Regions from separate parts of the Shewanella sp. 11B5 genome, predicted to be linked through region 2. Evidence: predicted binding sites of a transcription regulator. Region 2 holds the regulator's gene; the other holds the start of a gene.
The links. Region 2 encodes FliA, which starts transcription of late flagellar genes. Its sites were predicted from a motif close to CTAAAGNTNNNNNNNNNNNNGCCGATA; they were not measured.
Positions count from the first base shown of each region.

Region 1: CXF78_RS13590 (cytoplasmic protein) is a predicted target of FliA. The motif match lies at 2,167-2,193, and genes of this name have one in related genera.

Region 1 covers NZ_PJAP01000584.1:132-4,040, reverse strand. Annotated here, with positions in the region: partial or broken gene CXF78_RS13605 (chromate transporter) at 1-272, opposite strand, end outside; gene rlmC (23S rRNA (uracil(747)-C(5))-methyltransferase RlmC) at 452-1,585, opposite strand; gene CXF78_RS13595 (transcriptional regulator OhrR) at 1,575-2,066, opposite strand; gene CXF78_RS13590 (cytoplasmic protein) at 2,229-2,423, shown strand; gene CXF78_RS13585 (SpoIIAA family protein) at 2,524-2,904, opposite strand; gene CXF78_RS13580 (TMEM165/GDT1 family protein) at 3,110-3,664, opposite strand.
Region 2 covers NZ_PJAP01000442.1:62-3,895, reverse strand. Annotated here, with positions in the region: gene flhF (flagellar biosynthesis GTPase FlhF) at 1-1,309, shown strand, start outside; gene CXF78_RS10300 (MinD/ParA family protein) at 1,314-2,195, shown strand; gene CXF78_RS10295 (RNA polymerase sigma factor FliA) at 2,188-2,907, shown strand; gene cheY (chemotaxis response regulator CheY) at 2,952-3,335, shown strand; partial or broken gene CXF78_RS10285 (protein phosphatase CheZ) at 3,349-3,834, shown strand, end outside.

The sequences.
Region 1 (3,909 bases), on a different contig from region 2:
AAAAACATCAGTAAAAAAGACGGTAAAGTAAAACCTAAAAAGGCGGCTAATCCGCCCAGTAAACCACCTCGATGATAACCAATTGCAAACCCTATCTGGCTTGAGCCTGGCCCTGGCATAAACTGACTAAGAGCAACAAAACTTGAATATTGTTTACCATCTAGCCATTGTAAGTCGTCAACAAATGCTTTTCTAAAATAGCCTATGTGAGCCGCAGGGCCACCGAAACTGATTAACCCTAACGCTAAAAAGCGACTGAAAATTTGCCACATCGTCCTAGTACCTTTTTTATGTTAATAAACAATGTTATGACATTAAGATGACATTTTTATGATGACAACATACACCACTATCTAACTGCTACCTTTGCTCGATATAGCCCATAACTTAGCGACACCAAACGAGTACTTAATTACGATTTTTAAAATACCTTAATTGATAGCAAAGACTATTACAGCTGTTCTAGCATAACCAATACTTCAAAATGATCAGTATGAGGAAACATATCAAACATTTGAACTTTGGTTATTTGATAACCCGTAATGTACTCTAAATCGCTCATTAAGGTGTGTGGATTACAACTAGAATACACGATTGCTTTAGGTGCAAACTCACTCAGTGAGTCGCATAATGATTTTCCTAATCCGCGCCGAGGTGGATTTACAATAATAAGATCTGGTTTATCTTGAGCAGATTGTTCTTTGGCAAAATGAGTTGAATCAAGTGCGCTAAAATCCACTTGGGTAAACCCTAGTTTAGTTGCTGACAAGATGGCACATTCTATTGCTTCAGATTCGATCTCAATCCCAGTTAAACGGATATTGCTGTCAGCACAATGCAGCCCAAATCCACCGACGCCACAAAATAGATCCCAAATATAGTTCGGTTTAAATTCAGTAACCCACTCCCTCGCTATTTGATACAACTGGGCGGCGACTTCAGGATTCGTTTGAAAAAAGCTTTTTGGCCGTATGAACAACGGTACATTATTAAGTTGTTCTTCTAATCGTGTCGTTTCCGTTAAAAATATTTCCCTTTCGCCTTCAAGAATCGCCATGTGGATTGGCTGAATATTGGCCGAGACTAAGGTGATTTCGGGAAACTCTTGTAATAATTGAGGTAATTCTCGTTCAATTCTCACGATGGCTTGATCACTGCGTAATACAAAACGCAGCATAAACTGGCCACTACTTTGGCTGCGAGTCAGTAAAATAAATTTTAGCTCGCCTTTGCTTTTATCGACCCGATAAGGCGGTATACCAGCTTGCTGCACAAATCGTTCTAAACGGTGTAACAATAATTGCATATCTTTAGGGTATAACGAACAGTCACATAGACTGACCGGCTCCCCTTTAGGATTAACCAAACCTAAAATAGGTTTGTGAGCGGCACCTAAAACGACCATTTTGGCTTTATTACGAAAACCTGATTCTGCGCTTAATATCGGCGCTAGCCATTGCTTAACTGAAATGCCACGAAACAAATCGATTAACTGTTGTTGCTTTACACTCACTTGCTCAACCATAGGTAGTTGAATATTGCGGCATGACAAACAATCGCCACGCTCAAAATAATCACATTTCACAGCTGCTCGCCTCTCCGGAATTTAACATGGTAAATGCTTGATCACACAGTTGCTTTAATTGTTGTAAGTCTTCAATAGTGCCACCCACTTTACAACGCATCTGTTCAGGAATACTCAACGCTTGCTGATGTAATTGTTGGCCTTGCTCAGTAACATGTAACACTCGCACGCGTTCATCTAATTCACTACGGCTACGGCTCACTAAGCCTTTGCTTTCTAGACGCTTTAGCAAGGGTGTTAATGTTCCAGAATCAAGATGTAATTTTTCACCTAAGGTTTTAACACTGATCCCCGGCTCTTTCCAAAGTACCATCATCACTAGATACTGCGGATAAGTCAGCGATAACTCATCTAATAATGGTCGATATGCACGGATCATCGCATTAGTCGCACTATACAATGAAAAACACACTTGGTTTTCAAGTGCTAGCGGATTTTGCGCTGAAGGTAATTGAGACTCAGTAAGCGCTTTACTAGACATAGGCTTCACTCCACTAACCAATAATATGAGCTAATTATAACATTGGTTGTGCGCAACCTATAATCAAAAAATTCCAACGAATGCTTTTTAACAAAAATGAGTCAAGCATTTTGATTTTCAGCCGATATATTATTACCATCCGACTTTATATTAAGGTTAACCATGTCAATTAGTATTAATTCACCGTCTTCAATGCCAACAACAATTGATTCTGGCAGCAGCTTAAAAGTGGCCGTAATGGCTAAAGAACAGCAAAAAATTGAAGGTCAAATGGCATTACAACTCATTGAAGCGGCTCAGCCACCTGCACCGCAGCCCGTTGGCAACAGTGGTCATAATGTTAATACCACGGCATAAATGGTTAAAGCCCTAGAAAATCTGTTCCTAGGGCTAATGACGCCATCACAACGCTAAAGACCTTTGCATCGTTCGAGAGCAACTGAGCTTGAACATCATATTAATATCGAAGCCATTTCAAGGCGTCATCTTCATCTTCGAAATATTTTATCTCACCAGCAATAAACCAACTACCAATTTTGGCCGCCCATTCTTGCCAATCTTTATTGCCCAAAATGGCCACTCTTTCAAACTCAGATTTGTGCTTTAATCCCAGCTTTAAATCATCCCAAGCGGCGCGTAAGTCCCAGCCGTCAAGCTCGGTAGCATCAAGAAATAAACTCACTTTAGGCTGATCAACTTGGCTTAATGCCCCCTCTAGCATAGGGGTAATGACGAGATAGTCTTCGTGGGTTAATGTACCAATGGCTTTTAATGTCACAAAAAACACACTTTCAATTCGGTTTATGCCTATCGATAAACCATGTTTCTTCATATCCATATCGTGACTCCTTTACTATCCGTTTACTATGCGATTACACATTTACATGCACGCGCCTATCCATAAAGCTATGCATGCTTACATTTTAACCAATCATAAAATGAAGTGTGTGCCGGACTGCACAAAAAAGCAATGGCAACAACCTAGGGCAACCCACAGGCAGTATCTGCATCAAAAACTTGGTTATCGGACATGGAACCTCCTTTTACCACAGCAATGTAGCGACCCCAAGTAGCGCAAACAACACAGCACAACCGCGATGAATCAGTTTCATGGGCAATTTGTTAGCACTAAAATGCCCAGCCAGCACAACGGGGACATTAGCAATTAACATTCCCAATGTCGTGCCGATGACAACCCATGTCAGTGCTTGGTATTTTGCCGCTAAGACCACCGTCGCAATTTGAGTTTTATCCCCTATTTCAGCAATAAAAAACAAAATAAACGTTGCAGAAAAAGCACCGAGTTTATAGAAGCGATTATCATCATCATCCATTTTATCGGGTATAAGGACCCATAGTGCAATAGCAAAAAATGACCCTGCCACCAAATAGGTCGCCCATTGTGGATCAATCCATGCAATTGCCCATTGACCTAACCATGCGGCAAGAAAATGATTTAATAATGTGGCAAGCAAAATGCCTGAGATAATAGCGGTTTTATTGCTAAATCTCACCGCGAGCAGTAAAGCTAATAATTGAGTTTTGTCGCCTATTTCAGCGATGGCAACTGTGAGAGTTGAGGCGAATAAAGCTTCCAATGTGATATTCCTAGGGGTAAATGACAACTAAGCACAAGCCACCGCATACCCCTTGATGCAGTTACTGTGCTTAGGTCTCGCTTGGTAAAATCACTGATTTACAGTGTGTTACTGTCTGCACCATGGCATGAGGCCAATTATGTTGATACAGACATCTTGTATGCCATAACAGCAAAACAAGATTAGCTACTCCCCTAAAACAAGTCGCATTATAACGATTAAATAATTTTATTCAACGCACTCAT
Region 2 (3,834 bases):
TGTCATTATGTCAAATAAAAAAGTCACTGGCGGAATCGAAATTGTCGCTGCTGTAGATTATGATGAACCTAAAGCTGCCATCGCATCACAAGCGCCGACAACTGGTTTTATGGATGTCAGTGACGATCGAGTGTCATTAGGCACTAAGCCTGCCATGAAAGCCCAATCAAAGGTGAACCCACCTCCTGAGGCTGATTCTTTACAAGCATTACTCCAAAAACAACATAATCGCATGACACAACAAATGTCTGTGAGCCAAGATGAACCAGATTTACCAGAATGGGCCCGCCAATTACAAGGGGCAAAATCTGCTAAACCAGCATCAACTTTTCAATCGCAAGCGGCACCAGAGCAAGTTAAAAAAACCAATAAAAATCAATCTGCTGATATGGATGCACTGCGCGAAGAAATGGCTTCATTGCGTAACTTATTGACCCATCAAGTTTCATCGTTGATGAAAGACCAAAAAAAGCGTACCGATCCTGTCGGCGCAATGTTAGAAAGTAAATTGATTGCAGCAGAGTTTTCTCCAGCAGTTGCTGCTAAACTAGCTGGGTTAAGTCAACACTACACCCCAGCAGATTTAGTAAGAGCTTTACCACAAAGTTTAGCCAATTTACTCGATAATCAAGGCGATGACATTGTCAAACGCGGTGGTGTTGTGGCGTTTGTTGGTCCAACTGGTGTCGGTAAAACAACTTCTTTAGCTAAGATAGCCGCTCGATTTGCCGCCCATCATGGCCCAGAGCAGGTAGCATTGATTACCACTGACCATTATCGTATTGGTGCCTATGAGCAATTAGCGACTTATGGCAAAATAATGGGCTGTCCGGTTAAGCAAGCACATGATTTAACCGAATTAGAACAAATTTTATATCAATTTAGAAATCGTAAGTTAGTATTAATTGATACGGCAGGTATGGGGCAGCGTGATATGCGCTTATATCAGCAATTAGACAATTTAACAGCAAATAGTAGGATCCCAATACGGAGCTACTTAGTCTTATCAGCGACTGGCCAACGTCGTGTGTTACAAGATGCTGTAGAACATTTTAAACGAATTCCATTAGCCGGTGCGATTTTAACAAAGTTAGATGAATCGATATCAATTGCAGGTGCATTGAGCGTATTGATTCAAAATGAGTTACCATTGAGCTATGTTACTGACGGTCAACGTGTTCCTGAGGACATGAAAGTGGCAGATACGTTAGAGTTGGCTAAGAAGGCTCTCGCGGCGTTAAATGAAACAGAACAACAATCGTCACAAGACACAGTGTGGTCTAATGACACAGCCTATGCATTTGAGTAAAGATATGACTCGGGATCAAGCAAGTGGTTTACGTATGATGAATCAACCAAATAACGATAAAGTTAAAGTAATTGCCGTATCCGGTGGTAAAGGCGGAGTGGGCAAAACCAGTGTGTCAATTAATACTGCGGTAGCACTAGCTGAAAAAGGCAAACGCGTATTAGTGCTTGATGCCGATTTAGGTTTAGCCAACGTCGATGTCATGCTTGGGATACGTGCTGAGAAAAATTTATCTCATGTTTTGTCTGGAGATGCCGAATTAGATGACATCATTGTACGCGGACCTAAAGGTATTGGTATTGTTCCTGCCACATCGGGTTCTCAAGCGATGGTTGAGTTATCGCCAGCGCAACACGCTGGACTTATCCGTGCATTTAGTGAAATGCGTACTCAGTTCGACATTTTAATTGTAGACACTGCCGCGGGTATTTCAGACATGGTGCTGAGTTTTTCTCGTGCATCACAGGATGTATTGATAGTCGTTTGCGACGAACCAACATCAATTACTGATGCTTATGCGCTAATTAAAATATTAAGTCGTGAACATGGTGTGTTCCACTTCAAAATTGTGGCAAATATGGTTCGTAGTCTTCGAGAAGGTATGGAATTATTTGCTAAACTCAGTAAAGTGACTGATAGATTTTTAGATGTTGCTTTAGAATTAGTGGCAACAATACCATTTGATGAAAATTTACGTAAAGCTGTTCGTAAGCAAAAGTTAGTTGTTGAAGCGTATCCTAAGTCTCCTTCAGCTATTGCTTATCATGGATTAGCCAACAAAATTATGACTTGGCCAGTTCCACAACAGCCTGGTGGTCATTTAGAATTTTTTGTTGAACGTCTTGTACAACGTAAGCCGATACAAGAAGGAAGAACGAGTGAATAAAGCCGCAGCGTATACTCAGTTCGATAACAAAACGTCTATTGTTGAACAGTATGCACCGTTGGTAAAAAGAATTGCTCATCATATGCTGGCAAGATTACCAGCATCGGTGCAACTTGATGATTTATTACAAGCAGGGATGATGGGTTTACTTGAGGCCTCTTCTAAATTTGATAACAGTAAAGGGGCTAAGTTTGAAACCTTTGCTGGCATCAGAATTCGTGGTGCAATGATTGATGAAATTCGCCGTGGTGACTGGGTTCCGCGCTCAGTTCATCGTAATAATCGTCTAGTAGCACATGCAATTGATGAATTGGGGCAACTGCTTGGAAGAGATGCCAACGATACAGAAATTGCTGAAAAACTTGATATGTCGCTCGATGAGTACCATCATATCTTAAATGATGTTTCTGTTGGTAAAATCATAGGCATAGAAGATCTTGGTGTTTCGCAAGATGTGTTAATCACAGATAACGAATCACCAGATGAAACCTTTGACTCGCTTGCTGAAATTCAATTCCAATCTGCATTGGTTGAAGCAATTAAGACATTGCCAGAAAGAGATGCATTAGTGTTGTCGTTATATTACGACGAAGCATTAAATTTAAAAGAAATCGGTGCCATCCTTGAAGTTAGCGAATCGCGAGTAAGCCAGATATTAAGTCAGGCAATGCTCAGATTAAAAGCGAAGCTCAAGCATTGGACACAAGAATAATAACTTATCTAGAGCAAACGAGTGTCAGCTCACCGGAGGAAACCTTGGACAAGAATATGAAGATTCTTATTGTTGACGATTTTTCAACAATGAGGCGTATCATTAAGAACTTGTTGCGAGATTTGGGATTTAATAATACCCAAGAAGCAGATGATGGCTCAACAGCCCTACCTATGTTACAAAAAGGCGATTTTGATTTTGTGGTAACAGACTGGAATATGCCTGGAATGCAAGGTATTGACTTACTTAGAGCAATCCGTGCAGATGATTCGTTAAAGCATTTACCTGTGCTAATGGTAACTGCAGAAGCTAAGCGTGAACAGATTATTGCTGCCGCGCAAGCCGGTGTAAATGGTTATGTAGTAAAACCTTTTACCGCAGCTACGTTAAAAGAAAAATTAGATAAAATCTTTGAACGACTCGCATAAGCAAGGATAAGTCATGCAGGCATCAATATCGGGGTTAATCACCCTCGAACAGGCCCAAGAACTTGTTGAATTGCTTACCTTGGGTCAACAAGATAAAGCCGATGAAATGATCAGAGAGCTTGCTACGCCATTGCAGCGTGAGCTTTTTGAAGAAGTCGGTAAGCTAACTCGACAACTCCATAGCGCACTAAAAGATTTTCAAGTTGATAACCGTTTATCTGAATTAGCTAATACTGAAATACCAGATGCTAAAGAAAGATTGAACTATGTTATCGACATGACAGAACAAGCTGCAAATAAAACTATGGATGCAGTTGAAGAATGTCTGCCTTTGGCCGATACCATCATTAGCAATATACAATCAGTGACGCCAATGTGGGATAAATTGATGCGTCGTGACATTGAAATGGGTGAGTTTAAGTCGCTTTGTCATGATGTTCAGCAGTTTATGCTACATAGTGAAAATGATTCTAATCGTCTTCGCGAGTTATTAAATGAA